DNA from 4 places in the Mangrovibacter phragmitis genome. Region 3 is predicted to be linked to each of the others. Evidence: predicted binding sites of a transcription regulator. Region 3 holds the regulator's gene; each other region holds the start of a gene.
The links. Region 3 encodes PurR, which represses purine synthesis genes. Its sites were predicted from a motif close to CANGCAAACGTTTGCNTG; they were not measured.

Region 1: gltS (sodium/glutamate symporter) is a predicted target of PurR. The motif match lies at 2,308-2,325, and genes of this name have one in related genera.
Region 2: purE (5-(carboxyamino)imidazole ribonucleotide mutase) is a predicted target of PurR. The motif match lies at 6,073-6,090, and genes of this name have one in related genera.
Region 4: purH (bifunctional phosphoribosylaminoimidazolecarboxamide formyltransferase/IMP cyclohydrolase) is a predicted target of PurR. The motif match lies at 1,146-1,163, and genes of this name have one in related genera.

What each region holds. Positions count from the first base shown of each region.
Region 1 is NZ_CP134782.1:5,679,905-5,687,624, forward strand. Features, by position in the region: gene recG (ATP-dependent DNA helicase RecG) at 1-899, shown strand, start outside; gene gltS (sodium/glutamate symporter) at 948-2,153, opposite strand; gene MPHASIOC01_RS27275 (uracil-xanthine permease family protein) at 2,378-3,778, shown strand; gene MPHASIOC01_RS27280 (AsmA family protein) at 3,963-5,645, shown strand; gene fabY (fatty acid biosynthesis protein FabY) at 5,649-6,590, opposite strand; gene dtd (D-aminoacyl-tRNA deacylase) at 6,638-7,075, opposite strand; gene yihX (glucose-1-phosphatase) at 7,111-7,716, opposite strand.
Region 2 is NZ_CP134782.1:4,234,900-4,242,619, reverse strand. Features, by position in the region: gene ybbA (putative ABC transporter ATP-binding protein YbbA) at 1-483, shown strand, start outside; gene ybbP (putative ABC transporter permease subunit YbbP) at 480-2,894, shown strand; gene MPHASIOC01_RS20585 (porin) at 3,155-4,309, shown strand; gene purK (5-(carboxyamino)imidazole ribonucleotide synthase) at 4,417-5,484, opposite strand; gene purE (5-(carboxyamino)imidazole ribonucleotide mutase) at 5,481-5,990, opposite strand; gene lpxH (UDP-2,3-diacylglucosamine diphosphatase) at 6,126-6,848, opposite strand; gene ppiB (peptidylprolyl isomerase B) at 6,851-7,345, opposite strand; gene cysS (cysteine--tRNA ligase) at 7,521-7,720, shown strand, end outside.
Region 3 is NZ_CP134782.1:1,125,120-1,132,839, reverse strand. Features, by position in the region: gene rnt (ribonuclease T) at 1-117, shown strand, start outside; gene MPHASIOC01_RS05435 (Grx4 family monothiol glutaredoxin) at 203-547, opposite strand; gene MPHASIOC01_RS05430 (C40 family peptidase) at 878-1,717, shown strand; gene sodB (superoxide dismutase [Fe]) at 1,839-2,420, shown strand; gene MPHASIOC01_RS05420 (MFS transporter) at 2,485-3,651, opposite strand; gene MPHASIOC01_RS05415 (YnhF family membrane protein) at 3,920-4,009, opposite strand; gene purR (HTH-type transcriptional repressor PurR) at 4,302-5,327, shown strand; gene punR (DNA-binding transcriptional activator PunR) at 5,324-6,253, opposite strand; gene punC (purine nucleoside transporter PunC) at 6,361-7,551, shown strand.
Region 4 is NZ_CP134782.1:5,405,432-5,413,151, forward strand. Features, by position in the region: rRNA gene MPHASIOC01_RS25910 (16S ribosomal RNA) at 1-700, opposite strand, end outside; gene purH (bifunctional phosphoribosylaminoimidazolecarboxamide formyltransferase/IMP cyclohydrolase) at 1,320-2,909, shown strand; gene purD (phosphoribosylamine--glycine ligase) at 2,924-4,213, shown strand; gene MPHASIOC01_RS25925 (DUF1481 domain-containing protein) at 4,295-4,993, opposite strand; gene hupA (nucleoid-associated protein HU-alpha) at 5,007-5,279, opposite strand; gene MPHASIOC01_RS25935 (YjaG family protein) at 5,466-6,056, opposite strand; gene nfi (deoxyribonuclease V) at 6,090-6,770, opposite strand; gene hemE (uroporphyrinogen decarboxylase) at 6,770-7,720, opposite strand, start outside.

The sequences.
Region 1 (7,720 bases), 1.2 Mb from region 3:
TTATTGATGAACAGCACCGCTTTGGGGTCCACCAGCGCCTGGCTTTGTGGGAAAAAGGTGAGAAACAAGGCTTCCACCCACACCAGTTAATTATGACCGCAACCCCTATACCCCGCACACTTGCGATGACAGCCTATGCAGATCTGGATACCTCGGTAATTGATGAATTACCACCGGGCAGAACACCAGTGACAACGGTTGCCATTCCTGATTCTCGCCGCCCGGATATTATTGAGCGCGTTCGCCATGCCTGTGCACAAGAAGGGCGTCAGGCTTACTGGGTGTGTACGTTGATTGAAGAATCTGAGCTACTGGAAGCCCAGGCAGCGGAAGCGACATGGGAGGAGCTAAAAAACACGTTGCCAGATTTATCTGTTGGTCTGGTTCATGGCCGCATGAAACCGCAAGAAAAGCAGGCGGTCATGCAGGATTTTAAATCCGGAAAACTGCATCTGCTAGTTGCTACCACGGTAATTGAAGTTGGGGTTGATGTTCCCAACGCCAGTCTGATGATCATTGAAAACCCGGAGCGCCTTGGGCTGGCCCAGTTACACCAGTTACGAGGGCGTGTTGGCCGTGGTGCGGTAGCCTCACATTGTGTCCTGCTCTACAAATCACCGTTATCCAAAACGGCGCAAATGCGTTTGCAGGTGCTGCGCGACAGTAACGATGGGTTTGTGATTGCTCAAAAAGACCTGGAAATTCGAGGGCCGGGGGAATTACTGGGCACCAGGCAAACCGGGAATGCCGAGTTTAAAGTCGCAGACCTGTTACGCGACCAGAGAATGATACCGGAAGTACAACGCGTAGCGCGCCACATTCATGAAAAATACCCCCAACAGGCACTCGCTCTCATTGAGCGCTGGATGCCAGAAACTGAGCGTTATTCTAATGCCTGATACCCCACGGTTATCAAAACCGCAGGGTATTGTTTAACATGCAATGTGTTATGCACCAAAAATTGGCAGTAATAAATAGAGCTTAATGACCAGCGCATTCACAATATCAATGAAGAATGCACCCACCATGGGAACCACCAGAAACGCCATATGTGATGGCCCGAAACGGTCAGTAATTGCCTGCATATTCGCAATAGCCGTTGGCGTTGCCCCCAGGCCAAATCCACAATGCCCGGCAGCCAGTACAGACGCATCATAGTTCTTGCCCATCAATCGCCATGTCACGAAGATAGCATACAGCGCCATGGACAGTGCCTGCACCGCCAGAATCGCCAGCATCGGCAATGCCAGAGAAGCCAGTTCCCATAATTTCAGGCTCATTAATGCCATGGCAAGAAACAAGGAAAGACTGACGTTACCGAGAACTGATACCGCTCGATCAAATACCTGGTAGAAACCAATAGCAGATAGAGTATTACTGAGGATGACACCGACAAACAACACGCAAACAAATGTAGGCAGTTCAAGTACTGTCCCTTGCAACAGCTGAGCGACAATGCGCCCCAGTGTCAAGCAAATGGCAATCATGGCAATGGTTTCCACCAGTACCAGTGAAGTGATCATGCGGCCAATATCTGGCTTTTCGAATGCAGTGGGTACAGCGTTATCATCCGGAGTACCGTCCGGTGTGGATGAATGTTTGACCAGATAACGTGCGACCGGGCCACCAATCAGCCCACCCAGCACCAAACCAAATGTTGCGCAGGCCATTGCCACTTCAGTCGCATTTTCAAACCCGTAACGCTCGGTAAACAGTTTACTCCACGCAGCACCTGTACCATGCCCACCAGACAGCGTAATCGACCCGGCCAACAATCCCATTAACGGGTCAAGCCCCAACACCTTTGCCATACCAATACCGATGGCGTTCTGCATTAGTAACAGACCGACAACAACAATCAAAAATGTACCAAGGACTTTGCCGCCCGAGCGCAGACTGGCGATATTGGCATTCAACCCAATAGTGGCAAAAAAAGCCAGCATTAACGGGTCTTTCAACGACATATCAAACTCAACTTCCCAGTCAGTTGTGAGTTTGAGCAATAGCAATGCCAGAGCGACCAGTAAGCCACCCGCGACGGGTTCAGGAATAGTGTATTTTTTCAGGATTGGTACGGTTTGAACCAGTTTGCGCCCCAGCAATAGGACAAGGGTCGCCGCGACCAGCGTAGATAAGGTATCGAGATGAAACATATTGAAATACTCCATGTGCGCATCAGTTGCTGCACGCTATCGTCCTGTAATAAGAAATATCACCAAAAAGTGGATAGACGCATCATTCTAACTAAAAAACAGCCAGAGATTAGCATAAAAACCAGATTTGCCGTTATTAACATCGTTGTTACAAAAAGCAACCGTTTGCTTTTACCATTTAGTCCGATAAAATCACCGCTTTTCCACCATGAGATATCCCAATAATGTCCGCCAGCCATTCAGAAGCAGAAAGTGCGCAAACGGTTGCCCAGCCATTGCGTAACAGTGAACTTATTTATCACCTGGAAGACAGGCCGCCTTTGCCGCAAACCTTGTTTGCTGCCTGCCAGCACTTGTTGGCCATGTTTGTCGCGGTAATCACTCCTGCACTATTAATCTGCCAGGCGCTGGGGTTACCAGCTGCGGATACTCAACACATCATTAGCATGTCGCTATTTGCTTCCGGTGTGGCATCTATCATTCAAATTAAAGCCTGGGGACCAGTCGGTTCAGGTTTATTATCCATTCAGGGAACCAGCTTTAACTTCGTATCTCCATTAATTATGGGAGGCCTGGCACTGAAAAATGGCGGTGCGGATATCCCTACAATGATGGCGGCGCTGTTTGGCACATTGATGCTGGCAAGCTGTACCGAAATGGTACTGTCGCGCGTTCTGCACCTTGCCCGGCGCATTATCACACCACTGGTTTCCGGCGTAGTGGTCATGATTATCGGGTTATCACTGATTCAGGTCGGCCTGACGTCTATTGGTGGTGGTTACGCTGCCATGAACGACCACAGCTTTGGCTCCCCTAAAAACCTGTTACTGGCTGGGATAGTTCTGGCCGTCATTATTCTGCTTAACCGCCAGCGTAACCCTTATTTACGGGTTGCATCGCTGGTGATTGCCATGGCAATCGGCTACCTTGCTGCAGGGCTTATGGGCATGCTGCCCGACAACACCACAGCCGCTAACCAGTCGCTGATTATGGTTCCAACGCCGCTTTATTACGGCCTCGGCTTTGACTGGAATCTGTTGGTTCCGCTGATGTTGGTATTTATGGTGACCTCGCTGGAAACAATTGGTGATATTACGGCCACATCGGATGTCTCAGAACAACCGGTGTCCGGGCCGTTATACATGAAGCGCCTGAAAGGTGGTGTCCTGGCAAATGGCCTGAACTCAATGGTTTCCGCTATTTTCAATACCTTCCCGAACTCCTGCTTTGGGCAAAACAACGGAGTGATTCAGTTAACCGGTGTAGCAAGCCGCTATGTCGGTTTTGTGGTTGCACTGATGCTCATCATTTTGGGCCTGTTTCCAGCTGTGAGTGGATTTGTACAACATATTCCTGAACCTGTTCTGGGTGGTGCCACCATTGTGATGTTTGGCACCATAGCTGCTTCAGGTGTCCGAATTGTGTCTCGTGAACCGTTAAACCGCCGTGCCATTCTGATAATTGCATTGTCGCTGGCGGTGGGTTTGGGCGTTTCTCAGCAGCCGTTGATTCTACAGTTTGCGCCTGACTGGCTGAAAAATATGCTCTCTTCCGGGATTGCCGCAGGTGGGATCACCGCTATCCTGCTTAACCTGATTTTCCCGCAAGAAAAAGAAAAACAATAACGGCTGTGTTATTCGGTATTAGCCCGGTTGCAAAACCGGGCTAATACCAACATGTTTTCCCGGCATTCTGCCTGTTTTCTCGCCATTCCTTGCTTACGGATGTAACTCCTCACATATCCACCCTTGAGGTCTGTATATTTTTAAGGCATAACACCCGAATGATATCTGCGCAGGATGGAAGACTATGAAATTCGCAGGAAAGTTAATTTTCGCACTGCTGCTCGTCGTCTTTGCGGTGCTGGTTGCAGGGTATTTTGTGGTGCAAACCCCGTGGGGCACCGGAAAAATTGTCCGCTGGGTGAATAACAACACAGGTTATGATTTAAAAATTCAGTCTGTTTCGCACTCCTGGCGTTCCCCGGACCATGTCATGTTGTCTGGTGTTACATTTGGCAGAAAGGGCCATTCAGCCACCCTGGTGGCAAAGCAGGTGGATATTGGCCTGAGTGCACGGCAGTTTTCAGAGCCTCTGCATGTGGATACCATCCTGTTAGAGGGCGGTACCCTGAACTTATTACCTTCTGCCGCACCACTACCTTTTCAGGCTGAGCGGTTACAACTCACCAACATGGCTATTAACAGCCCGGAGACTGGCTGGGATCTCACCGCACAGCGGGTAAGTGGTGGGCTGGTGCCCTGGAAACCTGAACCCGGCAGTATTCTGGGGCGAAACACCCAAATACAGCTCAGTGCCGGTTCGTTGTCACTGAATGGTATCCCGGCTACAAATGTACTGATACAGGGCAAAATCGCTCAGCAGGAAGTTATTCTGCAAACCGTGGGCGCTGATATCGCACGCGGAGCATTAACAGCCAGTGCCCGGCGCAATTCTGACGGTAGTTGGGAAATTGAGATGCTACGGCTTAATGATATTCGCCTGCAAACGGCTAAATCACTGGTGGATTTTCTGGCCCCGTTAACCACCCCACCTTCATTAATGATTGACCGGCTGGAAGTGACCGGCGCTCGCATGGAAGGGCCACAATGGGCAATTACCGATTTGAACTTCAGCCTGCGCAACCTGACCCTGGCAAAAGGCGAATGGAGCAGCAGTGACGGGCAAATATCCCTGAATGCCAGCGATATTATTTATGGGCCGTTCCAGTTCACAGACCCAATTTTTAATGCAGATTTGTCTGCAGATGGCATCAAAATCCGCCAGTTTTCGTCACGCTGGGAGCGCGGGATGATTCGTGCCGACGGGCAGTGGTTGCGACAATCTCATACTCTGGCACTGAATGAGGTTGCCGTTGCCGGGCTGGAATACACACTACCCGCACAGTGGAAAACCTGGTGGCAAACCGCTTTGCCAGACTGGCTTCGGACGCTGACTGTTGGGCGTTTTTCCGCCAGCCGTAATTTACTGATTGATATTAATCCCGATTTTCCCTTCCAGTTTACCTCACTGGATGGTGATGGCACTGGCCTTACACTGGTAAAAGATAATCAGTGGGGAATCTGGCAGGGTAAGCTGAACTTTGCCGCCGCAGGGGCAACCTTCAATAAAGTAGATGTCCGGCGACCATCTGTCAGTTTGACGGCCACACCTGATAATATTGCAGTAACAGAGCTCAGCGCGTTTACAGATAAAGGGTTGCTTGATGCTAAAGCGCAGGTAAGCCAGACAGCAGAACGGGCAATCTCGTTACAGCTTTCAGGGAAAGGGGTTCCCCTGAATATTCTGCATAACTGGGGTTGGCCAGACGTTCCGCTTTCTGGCAATGGTAACCTGCAATTGTCACTGCAAGGTCGTTTACAGGCCGGGTTACCCCTTGCGCCCGGCATGAATGGCACACTACACCTGACAGACAGCAAAGGCGAGCAGGCTCAGCAAACCATGCATCAGGGAACCGTCACGGGGAGTTAACCCTTACTCCTCCTCATTCCCACCCGCTTCCAGCGCACCGAACGGTTGCGCCGGAAGCACCATATACACCCCTTCGAATACTGCTCCCAGATGGTCATCGCCAAATAATTTAACCTGCAACTGTACGCGTGATTTGCGCCCACGGGCCAGGCGGTCAAGATCACCACTGAGTGTTTCAAGGCTGGCCTCAGCCCCCGGTTTACCGGCGATCGGCTTGCTGTAGCGAATGTGTGCATCAGCCAAAATAATGGTTCCGCCTAAATGGCGCTCACGTAGCATCAGCCAGATAAGCCCCCAACCGGTCAGTGTTGCCAGCGAGAATAAGCTCCCGGCAAATAAGGTATGATGCGGGTTTTGGTTACCTGTTTCCGGCATGGTGGTAATAAACTTCTGCCCGGTATACTGCAAAATGCGCACACCCATTTTCTCACTCAATGGAATGTGCTGATACCAGGCCTGCTGAAGCTGACCACACCAGTCGGCACGGTGCAAAATATCATCCAGTGTCTGGATGGGTTTTATCATCAGAAAATGGCGTACCGGTGTAGTCTGAGGCGTGGTTATTTCCCCCTGGTTCACGAAGCCCAGTTTGGCAAAGAACTCAACAGCATCTTCACGGGCACTACAAACCACACGTTTTACACCTTCCTGCCGGGCAACAGATTCCAGTGTCATCGCCACCAGTGTCCCCAGGCCTTTATCCTGAACGGAGGGATCAACAGCCATAAAGCGAATCGCTGCTTCATTATCAGCATTCACATACAGCCGGCCAACTGCGACAGGATTACCTTCTTCATCCACAACCATTTGATGGTGCGCCATTGCATCCCAGGCATCACGTTCAGAGCCTTTTGGCTGGTGCAAAGGTTTGCGCAGCATCTCCCAGCGAAATTGGTAGTAGCGTTCAAGTTCTTCTTCTGTTTGTGGTACGCGCAGGTGATACATATGCGTATTCTCTCTTGTCGCCCGATATCGTTGCAGGGCCAGGTGGTTCATGTTTGCAACCAGAACGTTACCGGGCCGTCATTCACCAAAGACACCTTCATATCCGCAGCAAAACGCCCGGTTTCCGTTGCGACTCCCTGCATACGGCAACGCTCAACAAAATATTCGTAAAATGCATTCGCCATGTCTGGTGGTGCACCACGAGAAAACCCCGGACGCATGCCACGGCTGGTATCTGCCGGCAATGTAAACTGAGAAACCACCAGAACGCTGCCACCAGCCTGCTGAACATTCAGGTTCATTTTGTCATTTTCGTCCTGAAAAATGCGGTAACCAAGCACACGCTCACACAAACGATCTGCTTTCTGGTGGGTATCTTCTTTTTCGACACCTAATAACACTAAAAGTCCGGGACCAATCTGACCAGTAATCATGTCATCCACCTTTACGCAGGCTTCAGACACACGTTGTATTAAAGCAATCATGATGAATTCTTATTGGATGAATGGAGACAATCAAGTCAGGTAACCGGGTTGTGTTCAGCAAACCAGGCAGGAATACGTTTACGATCATCGACTAATACACTGGTTATACCCAATTGCTGAGCCGCATTAATATTCTCATGGTTGTCATCAAAAAATACGGCATCACTGGCTGCCACACCTTCCTGGCTCAGGACATATTGATAAATCTCAGGTTCAGGTTTACGCATCCCGATTTCATGAGAAAGGTAGACATGTGAAGCAGCATCATCCACTTCAGGCCAGCGCTCACGCCAGAACAACGTATGCAACAGGTTGGTATTAGACAACACCACCACTCGCTGTTGCTGCGAGCGCAATGAGCGCATGATATCGATAACCTCAGGGCGCAAACCCACAAATACAGCCTGCCAGCCTTCAGTAAATTGCTCCGGGCTCAGGGGTAAACACAGTTCATGTGACATATTCTGAATAAACACATCATCACTAATTTCCCCACGCTCATGGCGCTGAAAACTCTCCCCCATATGAAAACGCTCCTTTACTCTGGCCAGCGGTACATGGGTATAGTGGCTCCAGGTGCCAAGCACACGGTTAAAGTCGATATCGATAATGACATTCCCAAGGTCAAAGATATAAAGCATTGCA
Region 2 (7,720 bases), 2.7 Mb from region 3:
TTGTTGGGTAAACCATTGCACCAAATGGATGAAGAGGCCCGGGCTGCACTGCGTGCGGCCAGTGTCGGTTTTGTCTTCCAGTCATTTATGCTGGTGCCTACGTTGACTGCTCTGGAAAATGTGCAACTACCCGCTCTGTTGCGTGGTGAAAATTCAGCTCAGAGTCTTTCTCATGCCCGGGGTTTATTAACTGAACTGGGGCTTGAAAAGCGCCTTCATCATCTTCCTGCCCAGCTATCTGGAGGTGAGCAACAGCGCGTAGCGCTGGCAAGAGCGTTTATTGGTAACCCGGCAGTATTATTTGCGGATGAACCGACCGGTAATCTTGACCGCAAAACCGGGGATCGCATTGCCGAACAGTTGTTTACTCTGAACCGGGAAAGTGGGGCAACGCTGCTGCTGGTTACCCATGATTTACAACTTGCGGCACGGTGTGACCGGCGGTTACGGCTACAGGATGGCAAATTGCAGGAGGAGCTATGATAGCTCGCTGGTTCTGGCGCGAATGGCGCACGCCATCATTGTTGATTGTCTGGGTGGCCCTGAGCCTCGCTGTTGCCTGTGTTTTTGCGCTGAGCAGTATTGGCGAGCGAATGGAAAAGGGGCTGAGTGCTCAGAGCCGGGATTTCCTGGCAGGCGACCGGGCATTACGCAGCTCGCACCCCATTCCTGATATCTGGCTGGCGCTGGCGCAGAAAGAAGGCGTTAAGGTCAGTACCCAGTTGTTGTTCTCGACCATGACTTTTGCTGGCAATACGCCGCAACTGGCTGATGTTAAAGCCGTTGATAGCTACTACCCGCTGTATGGCAGCCTGGTCACAAACCCTGCAGGACGGGGGCCACAACCGGGAACAGTGTTGCTGGCTCCCCGCCTGATGGCATTGCTCAGCCTGAAACCGGGCGATGAACTGGACGTGGGCGATGCCACCTTACGGGTGGCTGGCGAAGTTATTCAGGAGCCTGATGCCGGGTTTAATCCTTTCCAGCTTGCACCACGCCTGATGATGAATCTGGCTGATGTCCCGGCAACGGGGGCTGTTCAGCCAGGCAGCCGGGTGCGCTGGCTGTATAAATTTGCCGGTACACCCGGGCAAATTACCCGTTTTGAGAATGCACTATTACCACAGTTAACGGCTGAATACCGGTGGTACAGCCCGGAGCAGGAAGACAGTGCGCTGGGTAAATCCCTTGAGCGTTCACGTCAGTTTTTGCTTTTGTCTGCATTATTGACGTTATTGCTGGCAATCGCCGCTGTTACTGTGGCAATGAATCACTACTGCCGGTCTCGTTATGACCTGGTTGCCGTGTTGAAAACCCTTGGCGCAGGGCGTAAGGCACTGCGCCGTCTGATTATTGGTCAGTGGTCATTATTATTGCTGGTCTCTGCCGGTACGGGTCTGCTGGCGGGCAAAGTATGTGAATCCATCTTGCTGGCATTACTGCGCCCGGTGTTACCTGCAACGTTGCCTGAACCGGGGCTGATGCCATTAATCTGGGCACTGGGTGGGATGGTGGTGATAGCCTTTTTGGTTGGGGCGCGTCCTTACCATATCTTGCTGGCCACTCAGCCCGTGCGGGTGCTGCGGCGCGATGCCATAGCTCGCCGCTGGCCGCTTACTATTTATCTGCCTGTTATGGCGCTGGTGGTGGTAGCACTGCTGGCATTGCTGGTCGGCAACAACATGTTGCTGTGGTCAGTTCTGGCGGGAAGTTGCGTGGTGGCATTGCTGTGCGGTCTGGCAGGCTGGCTGGCCCTGTGGATATTAAAGCGTTTCACTACACGGGTGTTATCACTGCGCCTTGCAGTGAACCGTCTGCTGCGCCAGCCTCTGACAACGCTGAGCCAGATTGCGGCCTTTTCCCTCTCTTTCATGCTACTGGCGCTGTTATTGGTATTGCGTGGCGATCTACTGGATCGCTGGCAACAGCAGTTGCCGCCGGAAAGCCCTAACTATTTCCTGATAAATATCGCGCCAGAACAGTTAGGTGAAATGAAAAGCTTTCTGGCAGAGCACCAGGTTATTCCCGACCGGTTTTATCCCATCGTCCGGGCGCGTTTAACCGGAATTAATGGCGATACCACTGATAGTAACAAAGATGAAGCACTCAACCGTGAGCTCAACCTGACATGGCAGCGTGTAAAACCTGCGCATAACCCGATTGTTGCCGGTAACTGGCCGCCAGCAACCGGGGAAGTGTCTGTTGATGAAGGGCTGGCTAAACGGCTGAATTTGAAGCTGGGAGATAAACTGACATTTACTGGTGATACTGACACTTTCACAGCAACAATATCAAGCTTACGTAAAGTCGACTGGGAAAGCCTGCGGCCGAACTTCTACTTTATTTTCCCTGAAGGTGCGCTCAACAATCAGCCGCAAACCTGGCTTACCAGTTTCCGTTGGGAGCAGGGGGAATCCTTGCTGACACAACTTAACCGTGAATTCCCGACAGTGAGCCTGCTGGATATCCGCGCCATTTTAAACCAGGTGGGAATGGTATTACAGCAGGTAAGCCGGGCACTGGAAGTGATGGTGGTGCTGGTAACACTGTGCAGTGTATTACTGCTTCTGGCTCAGGTGCAGGTTGGTATGCGCCAGCGTCACCAGGAATTACTGGTCTACCGTACTTTGGGAGCGGGTAAAAACCTGCTGCGCCAGTCACTATGGTGGGAGTTTATTACCCTTGGTGTGGTGGCGGGCATTGTTGCCGCAGGAGGGGCCGAAAGTGCGCTGGCTTTGCTACAAACCCAGGTATTTGATTTCCCCTGGTCACCTGACTGGCGTTTATGGCTCGCTCTGCCCGTATCAGGTGCGCTGGTTTTGGCTCTATTTGGCGGCTGGCTGGGTGTGCGTCTGGTAAAAGGCAAAGCCCTGTATCGGCAAGTTCAGGGGTAAATAAAAAGAAAACAGATTGTGAAAGAAAAGCACTTATTTATTGGGTGCTTTTTCTTTTTTTGATAAATAATGCGAATTAATTATCTTGCTTCGCACAAAATGATAATACTTATTTTTTTTATCATTTTTTGTAATAAATATTCATAATATTATTTTTTTCAGTAGCACTGATTGATAATTTTAATAAATAAAATTTAATAAATAGCAGGTAATCTTCTCCTTGCTAAAGTGGTTTTAGCACCTATTGGTAAGGAATAGAAATGAACAAAAAAATAACAGTGCTGGCGCAGGCAGTCAGCACCGCAGTGGTATTAACTGCAATGATGGTTCCAGCTCATGCAGAGATTACGTTATTGAAACAGGATCCAAAAGCAGGGGATCCATTAAGCCGGTTAAATTTCACTGTAGGTGGGAGTATTCGCCCTCAGTTTAATAATATGACAGGTGATGGTGATAAAGGTTCTTACAAACGTAATGGATTTGATGGCGGGACACGTTTTCGTTTCGCTTCTGACTATTATCTGTTCGATGATATCAGCTGGATAAATTATTACGAACTGGGCGTTAATATCCCGGCGGTATTTAACTGGGATGACCATTATGCCAAAGGCGCAAATAATACTAACCGCCGTATGCTGTATACCGGGTTGAAAAGTGCTACCTGGGGTACACTGACTTACGGTAAACAAAACAGTATTTATTATGATGTGGTTGGTGCAAAAACTGATATCTGGGATTACGACATGCTTGCCCAGGCACCAGGTAACGGTATCAATGGCGACTACGATGGTTCTTACCGTTCACGCGGCATGCTGAAATACAAAAAAGCAGTTGGTAATGTTGACCTGTATGGCGCCTGGTTGTTTGACGATGACGAATATTTGCCAGGCAATGGGCTGCGCTATAAACGTAAAGGCGGCGGCTCACTGGGTGTGGATTATCACATCACTAAAGACCTGACATGGGGTACTGCGTGGAACATGACCCGTGCAGAAATGCGTGACCCTTCTAACGGTGACAGCAAAACCCAGAACCAGAATATTTTAGGTACAGCATTGAGCTGGAAACCGGATAACTGGACTTTCTCCTTCGGTGGTGGCTGGTATCAGAACTTCCTGGTCTCGAAAAAGAGCACTGTTAATGACTACTTTGCAGGTGACGCCTGGGGGATTGAATACTTTGCCGGGTACAAATTCCCGGTTGGGCAGTATGGCCTGCAGTCTGTTCAGCCGTATTTTATGGGTGACCGCCTGGAATATGTCAACGACCGAAACTATCAGCGCATTGATAATGGCCTGGGGGTTAGTTTCCAGCTGGATTACGGCTTCCGTGTTGACTATGAACACGTATTTACCTCCAGCACCGATAAAACGCTGGGTGATATGAACCTCGTTCGTCTGCGTTACGACTTCTGATAAAAAAAGACAAGCGCCTTGTGCGCTTGTCTTTACTCTACAGACGCCTGCGACTTCCTGCTAACAGCCAGTAAACTAAAGGCTGTGAACTGAACCAGCCTTATTGGTTACTGCAACTGTAATTGTGCCCAGGCAATACCACTGGCGTACTCTTCTGGTAAAAGCGTGAGCAGCGCTTCAAGTGAGGCAGAAAGGTGCCCTTTATCCGCATCTGACAGATTCAGATGGCCCACTTTCCGGCCTGGCCGCACTTCTTTTTCATACCAGTGCAGGTGAACCAGTGGCAATTTGAGCCACTCCCAACTACGAGGTGTGCCAATCAGGTTAATCATTACTGAAGGCGCGCTGACCACCGGGCGCGGCAAGGGTAAATCCAGTATTGCGCGCAGGTGCAGTTCAAACTGGCTGATGGAAGCACCATTTTGTGTCCAGTGACCACTGTTGTGAACACGGGGCGCCAGTTCATTAATCAGCAACCCGGCAGGTGTCACAAAACACTCCATTGCCATCACGCCGATATACCCCAGTTCATCCATGACAGCCGACAGCATAGACTCAGCCTGGTCCTGTTGCTCAGCACTGGCGGAGGGGAATGCCACACTGGCTCGCAGGATCCCGTCCTGGTGGAGGTTGTGGGTAAGAGGGTAGAACACCTTGGTGCCGTCTTTAGCGCGAGCGCCAACCAGAGATACTTCGCCAGAGAATTTAATGCCTTTCTCAACAATACACTCGCCGTAGCACTCAACTGGCAGGTTGTCTGTTTCACCCGGGCGCAGGCGCCACTGACCACGCCCGTCATAGCCACCCACGCGGCGTTTAACAATTGCCAGTTCACCCGCCAGGGCAAAGACTGCAGGCCACTCCTGCCGAGAGGCGAGCAATTGCCAGGGTGCAGTAGGCAACTGCAATTTATCGAACAATTGCTTTTGTGTCAGGCGATCAGCAATGACCGGAAAAACATCGCGGTTAACAAATGCTGCATGGTTTGCCAGCTCGCGGGTTAACGGGGTTTCAGGCCAGCGTTCAATTTCAGCGGTGATAACACTGTGCTGCCAGGGAACGGCTTGCGGGTCTGCGTCCAGGCCAACTGGCCAGACAGTGACCCCCAGAGGCTCCCCGGCCTGGCGCAGCATACGCCCAAGCTGGCCATTACCCAGTACGCAAACTTGCATTATTCAGCCTCCCGCGGGTCCGGGTTGTTCAGCACATCTTCAGTCTGCGTTTTGCGCCAGTTTTCCAGGCGGGCAAGCAGTGGGGCATCATGCTGGGCCAAAATTTGAGCCGCCAGCAACGCGGCATTTGCGGCACCCGCTTTGCCAATTGCCAGTGTCCCTACCGGGATCCCTTTCGGCATTTGAACAATAGAGTACAGGCTGTCCACACCGCTCAGTGCAGCGCTTTGTACAGGCACGCCCAACACCGGCACCAGAGTTTTGGCTGCAATCATGCCTGGCAAGTGCGCAGCACCGCCAGCACCGGCGATAATAACCTGAAAACCCTTTCCCTGTGCCTGTTCGGCAAAACTGAACAGTTTATCGGGGGTACGGTGGGCGGAGACAATTTCCACATGGTGAGGAACGTCCAGAGCAGTCAGGACTTCAGCGGCAAACTGCATGGTAGCCCAGTCACTTTTGGACCCCATCACAATGGCGATACGCGCCGGGTTTTGGGTGGAAGACATGCGTCTCAAAACTCCTGTGAATAAACAAAACAACGACAGACTGTTGCGGAGAAGGGCTCAGAGAATAGCACGTAAAGCGGGCAAGGAAAACGGTTGCGTAGTGGTGAAATGGGCATTAAACCATAACAAAATGGGTTAAAACGGAAAGTGGATCAGAGCCATCTCTTCTGCGGTAACACGAATCATTGAGCCTTCTGTATGCCAGGCGCCTAATACGGCCCGTAATGCAGGTTGACCGTTGGCTTCAAGCTCATGAATCGCCGGCCGATGCGTATGCCCGTGCACCAGCCATTGCGCCTGATGGCGCGTGAACGCTTCCTGGACTGCCTGTGGGTTGACATCCATAATCGCCAGCGATTTGTGTTGATTCGCCTGCTGGCTATTGGCGCGCATTTTCCGTGCAATATGGCGGCGAATAAACAGCGGCAGGGCAAGAAACAGGCGCTGGATCCAGGGCGTGTGAACTTTGCGGCGAAAATCCTGGTACGCGTGGTCATCAGTACACAAGGTATCGCCGTGCATGATAATAACCGGGCGCCCGTACAGTGACACGCACTGCTCCTGGGGCAGTAATGTCATACCGCTACGCCGGGCGAATGCTTTGCCCAGCAAGAAATCACGGTTGCCATGAATAAAATAGACGGGCACGCCCTGATTCACCAGGGTACGAATGGCATCGGCTATTTGCTGGTGAAGAGGCTCCGGGTCATCGTCACCAATCCAGGCTTCGAACAAATCCCCGAGAATATACAGTGCGTCTGCTTGCGGTGCTGTCTGTGCCAGAAAACGCAGAAAACCGGCGGTAATCGCCGGTTCTTCTGTGCACAGATGCAAATCTGCGATAAAGAGTGTTGCCACGATTACTCGCTGACAGTCACGCTTTCAATTACTACGTCGTCTTTCGGTACATCCTGGTGCATACCACTGCGGCCAGTAGAAACGGCTTTGATTTTATCCACCACATCCATGCCTTCCACGACTTCAGCAAACACGCAGTAGCCCCAGCCTTGCAGGCTTTCGCTACTAAAGTTCAGAAAGTCGTTATCAACAACGTTGATAAAGAATTGTGCAGTAGCGGAATGTGGAGCCTGAGTACGTGCCATCGCCAGCGTGCCACGGGTGTTTTTCAGGCCGTTATTGGCTTCGTTCTGAATGGTGTCTTTGGTTTCTTTTTGTTTCATGCCCGGTTCAAAACCGCCGCCCTGAATCATAAAACCATTGATAACACGGTGGAAAATCGTGTTGTTGTAGAACCCTTCGCGACAGTAGTCCAGGAAGTTTTTAACTGTTACCGGTGCTTTATCGTCAAAAGTTTTGATAACGATATCGCCATGATTGGTATGAAAAGTAACCATGCTGTGCATCCTATTCTGCCATGTAGTGCTTAAGCCTGCGCTGCAGGCCACAATAGCCCGTTGTTATAGCACACTCATCAGGTTCGATCACCTTGCAATGCATGCTGCTTTAGAAAGGAATTTTGGGGTAATATAGATTATTGCTTTTTTACCACACACATACATGGAATCGCTGATGTTAAAGATTTTCAATACTCTGAGCCGTCAAAAAGAAGAATTTAAACCCATTCATGCCGGGAAAGTTGGCATGTACGTGTGTGGAATAACTGTTTACGATCTGTGTCATATTGGCCATGGGCGGACATTTGTCGCGTTCGACGTAGTGGTGCGCTACCTTCGCTCTCTGGGCTATGATGTTAACTTTGTGCGTAACAT
Region 3 (7,720 bases):
TTGTATGATACTGAACAAACAGCCCTACTGTTTTGTGAAATCGTGAATCGCTGGAAACGCCTCGGTGGCTGGCCTGTGGTACTGCCGCAAGATACAGCAGAGAGCGGGCAGGTGTAACGTTCTCCAGACTCTGGCGACATTTCTCAGACTACGGGCATTAAAAAGGCGACACTGCGTCGCCTTTTTATTTGCGGGTAATTAATTACTCGCTCTGGCTGTCTTCGCGGTGGCGCTCTGCTGTTTCTTTAATCAGCGACTGCAACTCACCACGCTGGTACATTTCAATCACGATATCGCAACCGCCAACCAGTTCACCTTCTACCCACAATTGAGGGAATGTCGGCCAGTTAGCGTATTTCGGCAACTCGGCGCGGATATCCGGGTTTTGCAAAATATCAACATAAGCGAAGCGCTCACCACAAGCGGATAACGCCTGCACCGCTTGTGCGGAAAAGCCGCAACTTGGTAATTTAGGGGAGCCTTTCATATAAAGCAGGATTGGGTTTTCAGCTATCTGGCGCTGAATTTTTTCAATTGTAGAGCTCATTATCTTACTTCCTCAAAGCGGCAGGAAGGCATTGCTGGTCACAGTAAACAGGCCACAAAATCATGGTCTGCGCTGTCTTACCTGGCCGACAATACCGAAACCGTTAAACATGCTTTAAGGATAACAGTTTTCTCAAACAGAGAATACCCTGCGCCAGGTCAAACACTGGTCAGATAAACGTCATTTTGGTTATTTTTTTCGCGCATGAACACAAAAGCGCAAGGCAATATAAAAAGATTATTAACATTATCGTCTTATCTATATTAGAATCCTTTGGTTTAATCATTTTATGGCAGGCATGCAGCCTGCATTTTCAGGGGACTCAGACGAGTGGCGCGGATAAGCAAACTCTCTATTTCGTTCTGTGCACTGCTAATAACCTTGCCATGGACGCCTTCAACTCAGGCGTCGGAACATACCCGCCATTCGGCTTTGCAGAAGGCGCACCACAGCAATGTTATTCCCAAACACAGCAGCAAAAAAACCAGTACCCACAGCACCAAATCCACTAATCGTAAAACCCACAGTGTTTCGGCTTCTGCCAAAAAGCCAGTAATAAAAACCACCAGGCACACCACACATACAGCTAAAAATCATACCCGGGCCACGGTTCGTCAGGGCAGGTCTTCTCGCCTGGTGCGCAATGAAGTTCAAATGGAAACGGTGTGGACAGAGCAGTGCTCACGGGCACGCAAAGGCCATAAAAAACATTGTGTGAAGGTAAAAACAACACGTCCGCTAACAACCGCAGCACATAAGAAAGTGTTACGGGCCAAAACTGCAGCTATATCTACCCTAATGAATCAGATTGGCAAACCCTATCATTGGGGAGGCAGTTCCCCACGTACTGGGTTTGACTGCAGCGGTTTGGTCTACTATGCCTACAAAGATTTAGTTAAATTCCATATTCCGCGTACCGCCAATGAAATGTATCACCTGAGAGACGCAGCCCCTGTTGAGCGAGGGGAACTACAAAGTGGCGATTTAGTGTTCTTTCGTACTGAAGGCCGGGGTAGTGCAGACCACGTAGGCGTGTACATTGGGGGTGGAAAATTTATTCAGTCTCCGCGTAGTGGGCAGGACATCCAGATAACCTCCCTGAGTGAAGATTACTGGCAGCGCCATTATGTAGGTGCGCGCCGGGTAATGACGCCAAAAACCCTGCGATAAAATCTTGCCTGCTTTTTTGGAGCAGGCAAGGCATTCTTTTTATTCTAGTTTTATATTGGTAACATAAAGCCTTATAAAGTGTGTTATTTTTGTTAAGTACACAATAACAAGGAGTGAAGCAATGTCATTTGAATTACCTGCATTACCGTATGCAAAAGATGCGCTTGAACCGCACATTTCTGTGGAAACACTGGAATACCACTACGGTAAACATCATCAAACTTACGTGACCAACCTGAACAACCTGGTTAAAGGTACCCCTTTCGAAGGCAAGTCCCTTGAAGAGATCATCTGCTCTTCTGAAGGTGGTGTGTTCAATAATGCAGCTCAGGTCTGGAACCACACTTTCTACTGGAACTGTCTGGCACCTAACGCAGGTGGCGAACCGACTGGTGCAATTGCTGATGCCATCAATGCTGCTTTCGGTAGCTTTGCTGATTTTAAAGCAAAATTTAACGATGCCGCAGCTAAGAACTTTGGTTCTGGCTGGACCTGGCTGGTTAAACAGGCAGATGGTAGCCTGGCTATCGTTTCCACCTCTAACGCCGGTACACCGCTGACTGCAGGTGCGACACCGTTACTGACTGTTGATGTGTGGGAACACGCCTATTACATTGACTACCGTAATTCTCGCCCTAACTACCTGGAGCACTTCTGGGCTCTGGTAAACTGGGAATTTGTTGCGAAAAATCTCGCTGCATAATCGCGGTAACGATAAAAAAGCGAAGCTCGTGCTTCGCTTTTTTTTTGACCGAAAAAGTGTGAACTTAGTCAACTGTGTCACAAACACGGTTATCCACCTGGCGGTTAATCAATACCAGTAACAACCCTGTCGCAGCAACTACTGCGCCCATAACGGGTACCGTACTGTAACCCAGGCCTGCAGTTATTACCCCCCCACCAGCTGCAGCTCCCAGCGCATTCCCCAGATTAAAAGCGCCGATATTAACAGATGAAGCAAGGCCCGGAGCTTCACTGGCAACACGCATAACTCGCATCTGCAAAGGCGGAACCACACCAAATGTTGCAGCCCCCCAAACAATCATCATCAACGCGGCACCGGCATAGCTTTTACCCACCCAGGGCACCAGTGCCATACTGGTAATCAGTAGCACCAGGAAACCAATCAGCGTGCCTGTCACTGATTTATCCGCTAACCGCCCACTCCAATAATTCCCAATAGAAAAGCCAACACCGACAAGCACCAGCATGGCCGTGACAAACCCGGGTGTTGCGCCTGTAATAGTTTCAAGTACGGGAGCAATGTAGGTGTACAGCGTGAACATCGCGCCAGCACCCAGGACAGTTGTGAGCAGTGCTGCCAGTACCTGAGGTCGGACAAGAACCTTCAGTTCCTTCGCCACATCAGGCTTGTGGCCCTGAATGCCAGCCGGAATTGTCATAAACAAACTGAACATGGCTACCAGCCCCAGCGCACCAATCCCCAGGAAAGCCATACGCCAGCCAATATACTGTCCAAGCCAGGTTGCCGCCGGCACCCCACCGATATTGGCAATCGTCAGCCCCATAAACATCGTTGCGACAGCACTGGCCTGTTTATTCGCGGGGACAACACTGGCAGCCACCACAGCCCCCAGGCCAAAAAATGCCCCATGGTTCAGGCTGGTTATCACACGGGCAAACATCAACATGCCATAATCCGGAGCCACAGCAGAGAGCACATTACCCAAAGTAAAAATACTCATCAGAAAAACCAGGGCATTTCGCCGTGAATAACGCGACAACAACAGTGTCATCAAAGGGGCGCCAATCATTACCCCAACGGCATAGGCGCTAATCAGCATCCCGGCTGCGGGAATCGAAACATGCACACCTTCGGCAATAACAGGTAACAGCCCCATAGGTGAAAACTCAGTGGTACCAATCCCAAAAGCGCCTACTGCGAGAGCGAGTAATGGAAAATTGACTTTCATCACTACCTCAATTTTTAGCCAGCGCAAAGCAACGCAGGCACAGACAAAAAAGATGAAAACATGATGTCAGTCACACTTCGTTTTGAAAAGTGGCAATAGTGATAATAGAGTTTTGCTAAACGGTAAAGAATCAGTGCTGCAGGTAGTATCGGGGCAGAAAGGGAGAAAAACGCAACAGCCAGGCGATAGTGTATTAGTTGTCAGTAAGGCACAAAACTAACAACGCCACCGCCTGGGCAACGATAACTGTGTAAAAACAGTACAGGCCTTAATGCAGGATGGCAATCAGCGCCGTTGCAACAATCAGACCTAAGGTAATAACAGTCGTAGTCAGTGAATATCTCAATTCAGTTGGCATGATTAATTCCTTATTCCCTGTAAAAAGTGGGTGTAGATCATTTTTACACAGTTTGGCCGTAAAATCCTTAAAGATTTAGTTTGATATGTGCTTTAGCACTTCCACTTTTACTCAATATAAGACAAAATCGCACGCTGACTTATTACGTACCGGCCACTATCCCCTCCTTTTCGTTTTATGTCGCAATCCCGGCATGCTGGCAACCCAATTCGTTGCTTACAGGGATAAGCCCAGGCAAACGTTTAACCAATTATATTTCAGGAGTTTAGGGTATGGTCTGGAGTGACATCAAATGGCAACTATAAAAGACGTCGCGAAACGCGCAAACGTTTCCACTACAACCGTATCACACGTTATTAACAAAACGCGTTTTGTTGCGGAAGACACCCGTAATGCGGTGTGGGCAGCAATTAAAGAACTGCACTATTCACCCAGCGCGGTAGCACGCAGCCTGAAAGTGAACCACACAAAATCTATTGGTCTGCTTTCCACGAGCAGTGAGGCCCCCTATTTTGCTGAAATTATTGAAGCGGTTGAGAACAGCTGTTTTGCCAAAGGCTACACACTGATTCTCGGCAATGCGCACAATAATTTTGAAAAGCAGCGAGCCTACCTGTCAATGATGGCGCAAAAGCGCGTTGATGGCCTGCTGGTTATGTGTTCAGAATATCCCCAGGAACTGCTGTCTATGCTGGAAGAGTACCGCCATATTCCGATGGTGGTTATGGACTGGGGTGAAGCACGGGCAGATTTTACCGACTCTGTCATTGATAACGCCTTCGAAGGCGGTTACATGGCTGGCCGGTATTTAATTGAGCGTGGACACCGGGAAATTGGCGTGATATCAGGTCAACTGGAACGCAACACCGGCTCAGGACGGCTTTCCGGCTTCATGAAAGCAATGAGCGAAGCCGGTATCAATGTCCCTGAGTCATGGGTTGTTCACGGCGATTTCGAACCCGAGTCTGGCTACAACGCTATGCAGCAAATCCTTACCTGTCCGCAACGCCCAACAGCTGTGTTTTGTGGCGGAGATATAATGGCGATGGGGGCTATCTGTGCTGCCGATGAAATGGGGCTGCGTGTGCCGCAGGATATCTCGATTATTGGTTACGATAACGTGCGCAACGCGCGTTACTTTACCCCGGCACTGACCACGGTTCACCAGCCCAAAGATTCTCTCGGCGAGACGGCTTTTAATATGCTGCTCGACAGAATTATCAATAAGCGCGAAGAGTCCCAGACTATTGAGGTTCATCCCCGCCTTATTGAACGTCGTTCTGTTGCTGATGGCCCGTTCATGGATTATCGCCGTTAATCATCCTGCGGGAGTTGACCCGGCTCCCGCAACCACTCACTGTTCAGAGTGCCGCTATCTCCCAGATAATCCAGCACCCACTGTAAAGCTGGCGAGGCATCACTTTGCCGCCATGTCAGGCAACAGGCAGAATCGGGGTAAGGATTTTCAAGCCGCAGACTCACCCATTCACCGCGTTCAATAAATGGCTGTGCCATGTGCGCCGGCACCATGCCGATACCGATGCCCTCACTCAGGCAGGCAAAACCACACTGCCAGTCGGGTACCACTATCCGACGCTGATTACTGAGTTGCCAGGTTATCCTTTTAGGCAGTTCACGCGAGGTATCTTCCAGAACCAGAGATGGCCACTGGCGAAGTACGTCATCGCCAATAAAACCTGTCATCTGCGCAAGCGGGTGCGATGCAGCGACCACACAACGCCATGCCATGCTCCCCATATCACGAAAGCCGTACCGCCCACCGACAGGCACAGCCTGTGTCGCGCCAATCGCCAGTTCGACCCGCCCATCTGCCAGCGCATCCCACACACCATTGAACACTTCCGGCCGTACATGCAACTCCACATCCTGGAATTGATGATAAAAATCCTGCACCAACTGACGGGTTCTTGCCGGACGGACAATGGTGTCGACCGCAATAGCCAGTGAACCACGCCAGCCATTCGCTATCTGCTGGCACTGCAGGCGTGTTTCATGCATTTTTTTGATAACACTGCGACCTTCCTGTAAAAAACACCGGCCAGCGGCAGTCAGTTCTACATCTTTATGGCGGCGTTCAAACAGTTCGACCGACAGCCAGGATTCCAGTTGTCGCACTGTATAACTGATTGCCGAAGGTACACGGTGTAACTCCTGGGCAGCGCCGCTAAAACTGCCATTGCGAGCGACGGCATCCACCACTTCAAGTGCATATTCTGACCACATAACCTGCCTGCAAAAATTTTGAAAGGAATAAGCAAATTTTAGCGTTTCACAAAGATGGATGCACTTTTTACACTCACGCCACGAATTTTGTTATATCAGGATTGACCATGAGTACCTCCCGTCTCTTTATTACCTGGCTTGCAGGGCTAAGCATGCTGGGCTTTCTGGCAACCGATATGTACCTGCCAGCGTTTAGTGCCATTCAGGTCTCACTGGGGGCTCCCCCGTCTGCCATCAGTGCCAGTTTGAGTGTGTTTCTCGCCGGTTTCGCTCTGGCCCAGTTAATTTGGGGCCCACTCTCAGACCATTTTGGTCGCCGCCCTGTTTTGTTGACCGGGCTGGTGATTTTTGCACTGAGTTGTGCCGGGATTTTTTTCGTCACTTCACCAACAGCATTTCTGGTTTTGCGGTTTATGCAGGCCGTTGGGGTATGTTGCGCAACAGTAAGCTGGCAGGCACTGGTTACTGACCGTTTCTCCGGGCAACAGGCTAATCGCGTCTTTGCCACCATTATGCCTTTGGTTGCGCTTTCCCCGGCACTGGCTCCTCTTGCCGGTAGCTGGATACTGCGCCATTTTACCTGGCAGGCAATATTCGCCTGTCTGTTATTCATTACACTTTTGCTGATTTTACCCCTCAGGCATTACACCAGTGCACAACGCCCACAACGTACAGCGCATTCTCAACCCACCCTTTACTCCTCTTTGTTGCGTCATCAAGGGTACTGCGGCAATGTCATCATATATGCGGCCTGCTCAGCCAGTTTTTTTGCCTGGCTCACAGGTTCCCCCTTTATTCTTCACCAAATGGGGTTCGGGCCTGAGGCAATAGGACTGAGCTATGTACCACAAACACTGGCTTTTTTGCTGGGCGGTTTTGGTTGCCGTAGTGCACTGAAAAAGTGGCAAGGGCGGCAAATGTTACCCTGGATGCTGGGGATATTTACCGTGAGTGTTGCCACTGTTTTTGGTGTGTCACTGACCACATCGCCTTCTTTGGTCAGCCTGTTGGTACCCTTCTGCCTGATGGCGCTGGCAAACGGTGCAATTTATCCTGTTGTCGTGGCACAGGCCCTGCAGCCGTTTCCTCAGGCTGCCGGGCGGGCAGCCGCATTACAAAACACGCTGCAACTGGGGCTTTGTTTTCTGGCAAGCCTGCTGGTTTCCATGATGGTATCCACACCGCTGATTGCCACAACCAGCATTATGTTAAGCACCCTGGTTCCTGCCTGGGTAGGCTACCAGTTACAGGCAATAGCCGTTGCCAAAACCCCTCATCCCGTCCGCTCCACACGTTAGCGATAATGTCATTTTTTTGTAATTAGCTTGCTAACAATTTTCTATTGAATCACATTGTTACGCGGCATATACTGATATGGGGCTCGGGATACCGGGCCTGCATTCTTTCTTTCGGGGGCCCCGACTCCCGTTTTCAGATGGCCTGTCATCAGGCGACCACCTGCTTTTA
Region 4 (7,720 bases), 1.5 Mb from region 3:
CGCATTTCACCGCTACACCTGGAATTCTACCTCCCTCTACGAGACTCCAGCCTGCCAGTTTCGAATGCAGTTCCCAGGTTGAGCCCGGGGATTTCACATCCGACTTGACAGACCGCCTGCGTGCGCTTTACGCCCAGTAATTCCGATTAACGCTTGCACCCTCCGTATTACCGCGGCTGCTGGCACGGAGTTAGCCGGTGCTTCTTCTGTCAGTAACGTCAATTGATGAGCGTATTAAGCTCACCACCTTCCTCCTGACTGAAAGTACTTTACAACCCGAAGGCCTTCTTCATACACGCGGCATGGCTGCATCAGGCTTGCGCCCATTGTGCAATATTCCCCACTGCTGCCTCCCGTAGGAGTCTGGACCGTGTCTCAGTTCCAGTGTGGCTGGTCATCCTCTCAGACCAGCTAGGGATCGTCGCCTTGGTGAGCCGTTACCTCACCAACAAGCTAATCCCATCTGGGCACATCTGATGGCAAGAGGCCCGAAGGTCCCCCTCTTTGGTCTTGCGACGTTATGCGGTATTAGCCACCGTTTCCAGTAGTTATCCCCCTCCATCAGGCAGTTTCCCAGACATTACTCACCCGTCCGCCGCTCGCCGGCAAAGAAGCAAGCTTCTTCCCGCTGCCGCTCGACTTGCATGTGTTAGGCCTGCCGCCAGCGTTCAATCTGAGCCATGATCAAACTCTTCAATTTAAAGTTTGATGCTCAAAGAATTAAACTGTTTATTCGTAATGAATTAACTGTTAGTCACTCTTTAAGACTTGATAATTTTTAGCGTCTTTCGACGTTAAGATATCAGTGCTTATGAGTGCCCACACAGATTGTCTGATAAATTGTTAAAGAGCAGTGCGACCCGGCATTCTGCCTGCTGTCGCGAGGTGGCGTATATTACGCTTTCCTCTTTCAGAGTCAACCCAATTTTTCAGGATTTTTTCTCTTTATCTCCCCGGCTTACTGCACTCAGTGAAGCGTGCCGCCGTGTCGATGGAGGCGCATTATAGGGAGTTCAGATTTTGCTGCAATAGAAAATTTGCATAAAAAAGACTGAGTGCTGCATTCCCCAGCAAAACCCGGATTTATACCTGCTTATCAACAGAGTTATCCACAATCATTGTTGATGAGGAAATTTTGCGAGCGTCACGCAAACGTTTTCGCTACAATGCACCCGCGTTTTCGCAGACCCACTTTATGAAGGGTGTCAGTCCTGCTTTTCTTTATTAGATGTATTAATCGCAGTACATATAGATAGAACAAAGCAGCACTCACACTCTTCTGCAATTGCAATAAACTGAAATCCAGGGGATTGATCACCATGCAACAACCTCGTCCTGTACGCCGTGCTCTTCTCAGCGTGTCTGATAAAGCCGGGATCGTCGAATTTGCCCAGGCCCTTTCTCAACGTGGCGTTGAACTGCTCTCCACAGGTGGCACTGCCCGCTTGCTGGCTGATGCAGGCCTGCCGGTAACCGAAGTTTCTGATTACACCGGTTTCCCGGAAATGATGGATGGACGAGTGAAAACGCTGCACCCGAAAGTGCATGGGGGCATTCTTGGCCGTCGTGGGCAGGATGACGCTATTATGGCAGAGCATGCTATTTCTCCTATTGATATGGTCGTCGTGAACCTTTACCCGTTTGCCCAGACCGTTGCCCGTGAAGGCTGCTCACTGGAAGACGCTGTTGAAAATATCGATATTGGTGGCCCTACCATGGTTCGCTCCGCCGCCAAGAACCATAAAGATGTCGCGATTGTGGTTAACAGCAATGACTACACCACTATTGTTACTGAAATGGATGCCAACAACGGTTCACTGACTTTTGAAACCCGCTTCGACCTGGCAATTAAAGCATTCGAGCATACCGCTGCCTATGACAGCATGATTGCCAACTACTTCGGCACCATGGTGGCGCCATACCACGGTGAAACAGACAAACCTTCTGGCCGCTTCCCCCGCACTCTGAATCTGAACTTTGTGAAAAAACAGGATATGCGTTATGGGGAAAACAGCCATCAGCAGGCTGCTTTCTATATAGAGAGCCAGGTAACAGAAGCTTCCGTGGCAACTGCTGAGCAGGTTCAGGGCAAGGCTCTGTCTTATAATAACATTGCCGATACTGACGCTGCCCTTGAGTGTGTGAAAGAGTTCAACGAGCCCGCATGTGTGATTGTTAAACACGCCAACCCCTGTGGCGTAGCAATCGGTGACGATATTCTTGCTGCTTACGAGCGCGCCTGGAAAACCGACCCGACCTCCGCTTTTGGCGGCATTATTGCGTTCAACCGCGAGCTGGACGAGAAGACAGCTCAGGCCATCATATCCCGCCAGTTTGTTGAGGTCATTATTGCCCCTTCAGCAACCGCTGAAGCACTGAGAGTCACTGCTGCCAAACAAAACGTGCGCGTACTGGTCTGCGGCCAGTGGCAGGCTCGGGTGCCAGGCCTTGATTTTAAACGCGTCAACGGTGGCTTACTAGTGCAGGACCGCGACCTGGGTATGGTAGGTGAAAGCGAGTTACGTGTTGTCACGAAACGCCAGCCTTCTGCCGAAGAGCTGCGTGATGCCCTGTTCTGCTGGAAAGTAGCCAAATTTGTGAAATCCAACGCCATTGTGTATGCCAAAGAAAATATGACTATTGGTATTGGCGCCGGGCAAATGAGCCGTGTTTACTCTGCCAAAATTGCTGGTATCAAAGCCGAAGACGAAGGACTGGAAGTAAAAGGTTCGGCCATGGCATCTGATGCGTTTTTCCCGTTCCGCGATGGCATTGATGCGGCGGCAGCAGTAGGCGTTACCTGTGTTATCCAACCAGGAGGTTCCATTCGCGACGAAGAAGTTATTGCCGCCGCCGATGAACACGGTATTGCTATGATCTTCACTGGTATGCGTCACTTCCGCCATTAATTCAGGAGCACCGCATGAAAGTATTAATTATTGGTAATGGTGGGCGCGAGCATGCGCTGGCATGGAAAGCAGCACAGTCCCCCCAGGTAGACACCGTATTTGTCGCACCGGGTAATGCAGGAACCGCACTCGAACCGGCTTTACAGAATGTGGATATCAATGTAACGGATATCCCGGCACTGCTGAGCTTTGCGCAAAACGAAAAAATTGACCTGACAATTGTCGGCCCGGAAGCACCGCTGGTGATTGGTGTGGTTGATGCCTTCCAGGCTGCTGGCCTGACGATTTTTGGCCCCACCAAAGGTGCCGCGCAACTGGAAGGCTCCAAAGCGTTCACTAAAGATTTTCTGGCACGGCACCATATTCCAACCGCCGAATACCAGAATTTCACTGAGGTGGAGCCTGCGCTGGCTTATGTCCGTGAAAAAGGCGCCCCTATTGTTATCAAGGCCGATGGTCTGGCTGCCGGTAAAGGCGTGATTGTGGCGATGACGCTGGAAGAAGCGGAAGCGGCCATTCAGGATATGCTGGCAGGCAATGCTTTTGGTGATGCCGGCCACCGGGTGGTGGTTGAAGAGTTTTTGGATGGTGAAGAAGCCAGCTTTATTGTGATGGTGGATGGCGAGCACGTATTGCCGATGGCCACCAGCCAGGATCACAAACGTGTTGGTGATGGTGATTCCGGCCCGAATACCGGTGGTATGGGTGCTTATTCCCCGGCTCCGGTAGTTACAGATGAAGTGTTCAACCGCACCATGGAACGCATCATTTGGCCAACCGTGAAAGGCATGGCGGCAGAAGGCAACACCTATGTAGGCTTTTTATATGCCGGGCTGATGATTGATAAGCAGGGTAACCCGAAAGTTATCGAGTTCAACTGCCGTTTCGGCGACCCGGAAACACAGCCGATTATGTTACGCATGAAATCCGATTTGGTTGCATTGTGCCAGGCTGCCTGCGAAGGCGTGCTGGATAAGCAAACTTCTGAGTGGGATGAACGAGCCGCTCTCGGTGTGGTGATTGCTGCAGGCGGTTACCCGGGCAGCTACAACACTGGAGATGTTATCCACGGCCTGCCACTGGAATCTGCTACAGATGCGAAAGTGTTCCACGCCGGGACTCGCCTGGATGCCCAGGAAAACGTCGTTACTAACGGCGGGCGTGTATTATGCGCGACTGCACTGGGCGACACGGTGGCTCAGGCGCAGGTAAATGCCTATGCGTTGATGAAACCCATTCACTGGGAAGGCAGCTTTAGCCGCTCAGACATAGGTTACCGCGCCATTGAGCGTGAACAAAACTAAGCACTGCAAAACGTACAGGCCACCTTCGGGTGGCTTTTTTTTTGCCAGACGGGCTGGAAGGTTGAATCACTACAACCAGTGCTAGAATGTATCGGCTTTGGGTTGCCAGCTACAGAAGTCACTATTGGCGACAAGCAGTAGTTGGGTGCCTTCTGGCGCAGAGAGCCAGGCAACACTCACCGGCTTCGCAGAACGCCGCTGACGGTCCTGAATATAGGACAGGAAAAAAGAATCAAACTCAGGACGTGAAACGTGGCCTTCACAAGTTGTGATGCTTTCATTCTGGTTCCAATGCCCCTGATGCAATACGACTTTACCGGTACGTAATGCATCACTGGTTTTGCGGATACGGGTAGCATTGTACTGCTCAAGCGCTATTTGTTCGTTAGAGAGCTGCTGCTTCATGCCATTTACTTCACGTTGCATGAAACTAAGCGCACCATTGGCGTCAAAGCGCACGGTGATCGTTTGTGGTGCATCGCCTTCAGTTTTCAGTACCATGGAGACCAGTTTATCTCCCTGCCAGCGATAGTCATTTACTGCTGTATTGCCATTGTGCCATGGACTAAAAACACTCAACAGATGAACAGAGCCATTCTCACTATCTTTACGCCAGATACGCACGGCACCGCCTTCATCGATATAACCACTGGCGGTAAACGGCGGTAAAGCATGTCTATGGGAACTGCATCCCACCAGCACACCTCCCGCTAACAATAAGCAGGACAGCCGCCAGAATGACAAAAGGGGCGTTACCGCCCCTCTGATAAAACTGTTCACTGGAGGAGTACGATTATTTAACCGCGTCTTTCAGTGCTTTGCCGGATACAAACGCAGGAACGTTTGCAGCTGCGATTTTGATTTCTTTACCCGTTTGCGGGTTGCGGCCAGTGCGCTCAGCACGGTGGTTCACTTTGAAGGTACCGAAACCAACCAGTTGTACAGTATCGCCTTCTTTCAGAGACTCAGTAATCGCAGCCAGAGTGGATTCCAGAGCAGCTTTCGCTTGTACTTTTGACAGTTCAGCCTTGTCCGCAATTACATCAATCAGTTGAGTCTTGTTCATAAGTTATCCTTACAATGTGTTTATCGCTTGCTAAGCATCGAGTGCGATGGAAATGCCTGTTAAGCACTCTCCTGCATACACGCACCGATAGCCACTTTTTTTCGCCCCACAAATGTAGACCAGACAAGGGGCTGATGGGAAGCCTCCAGGTGCGACAAATCAGACACTGGGAGGGGTTTTCTTGTCTTATTGCTGAAAATTTATACCGATATTGCTAATACCCGCTTCCCGGAGGTCTGTACGCAACCCTTTGATCAGATCAACATCGCGTTCTTCGCAATCTGCCAACAGGCGAAAAATCTCCCATTGGATGTCCCATTCTTGTTCAACTGCAGGGTTATCTTTTAACTCTTCATCGGTCATTTCCCGACCAGACTGAGTCATTTCTAACATGCACACTGATGTGATAGAGGTTTTGCTTACCTCGATAGCTTTCTCGAGGGTTTCGCCTCCCAGCAGAGCATGTAACAAATCACTTAACGCCACACAGGCATCTATTGCCGGATAAACGCCGTAGATGTCAAAATCATCCGCAGATGGAATCGCGTCTTCAAACTTCTCCAGTTGAGAGTCGAAGTTAACCTTCGCGTCTTTTACCGTCAATGTCTCCCAGACCAAATCCAGAATCCGCCGATACAGTTGCCCGTTACCAAACTCAGTTTGCTGGCAAAACATGGCATAATTGGGGTACATCCGCTCACACAGGCAGGCCATAAAAGTAACATGCTGCCAGCTCTGGAGTTTTTCCAGACGCAGGTGAATTGGGTTTTGTAACATAGTGAAGTCTCAACAGTCGATATTGGGCGCAGTTTACTCTACCTGGCGCATTTTTTCTTGCCAGCGTATAAATGCCGGGCGACGGGATGCGACAGCATCAGCCCAGCGTGTCGGTTCAGGCAGGCGGTAACCTCGTGTACAGCGTTGTACCCACGCAAGCGCGGTGTCCGGGTGAACCCTGTGCCCAGGAGAAATAAACAAAGGCAGGCAGCGCAGCTTACTGCGCCACACCCAGCCCAAAGAGCGCTCTGAGGACAGCAACGGTGCAACTCCGTCATGCACCAGCCGCTCGCTGTCTGATGTGCCATACAGGCGCTTTTTCGCCACGCCAATTGTTGGGGTATCGACCAGTAAACCAAAATGGCTGGCGACACCGAACTGGCGTGGATGAGCAATCCCCTGCCCATCGACAAAAAGTAAATCAGGTTGCCGGGATAACTTCTCCCACGCAGCCAGTAGCGCCGGGCATTCGCGAAAAGAGAGGTAACCAGGGATATACGGGAATTCCGTTGGAATACGGGCAACCTGGTATTCTACCAGCGTTAAACCGGGCCAGGAGAGCAGAACCAGTGCGGCACGGGTCACAGTACCCTGTTGTTCAAACCCAACATCAGCACCACCAATGAGCTGCGGTTCAGCAGGCACGCCGCAGTCTTCGGTTATCACCTGAGAGGCCAGCTGCTGTTGTTGCGCCCTGAGCGCCGCCAGGTCCATTACTTATGCCACTGAACAGAAAGCCGGTGTACAGCGTCAACAAACGCGCCTGCATGCTCTGGCGGGACATCCTGGTGAATACCGTGCCCAAGATTGAACACATGGCCTTCTCCATGACCAAACCCGGCCAGGATAGAGGCTACTTCCTCTTCGATACGAGCCGGGGGCGCATACAGCATCGATGGGTCCATATTACCTTGTAATGCTACTTTATGCCCCACCCGGCGCCGGGCATCCGCAATATCCGTTGTCCAGTCTATGCCCAGGGCATCGCACCCAGTTTCGGCCATCGCTTCCAGCCACTGCCCACCGCCTTTGGTAAACAATGTCACAGGCACACGGCGCCCTTCGTGTTCACGAATCAGTCCGGCAACAATTTGCTGCATATAATTCAGGGAAAACGCCTGATAATCTCGCCCACTCAGTACACCACCCCAGGTATCAAAAATCATCACAGATTGCGCACCGGCCCGAATTTGAGCATTGAGGTAGAGCGTCACGCTTTCTGCCAGTTTGCCCAGCAGCGTATGTAAGGTCTGAGGCTCGGCAAACAGCATTTTTTTGATAACCGTAAAAGCTTTGCTGCTGCCACCTTCAACCATGTAAGTCGCCAGCGTCCACGGGCTACCAGAGAACCCGATCAGCGGTACCTGCCCGGCCAGTTCACGGCGGATAGTGCGCACTGCATTCATGACATAGCCCAGTTCCATTTCCGGATCAGGAACCGGTAATTTTTCCACGTCGGCCTTGCTGCGCACGGGTAACGTGAAGCGTGGTCCTTCCCCTGCTTCAAAATAGAGCCCCAGCCCCATCGCATCCGGAATGGTCAAAATATCGGAGAACAGAATTGCGGCATCCAGAGCGTAACGGCGCAGGGGTTGCAATGTTACCTCACAGGCAAGTTCAGCATTCCTGCACAGCGCCATAAAATCCCCTGCTGGTGCGCGAGT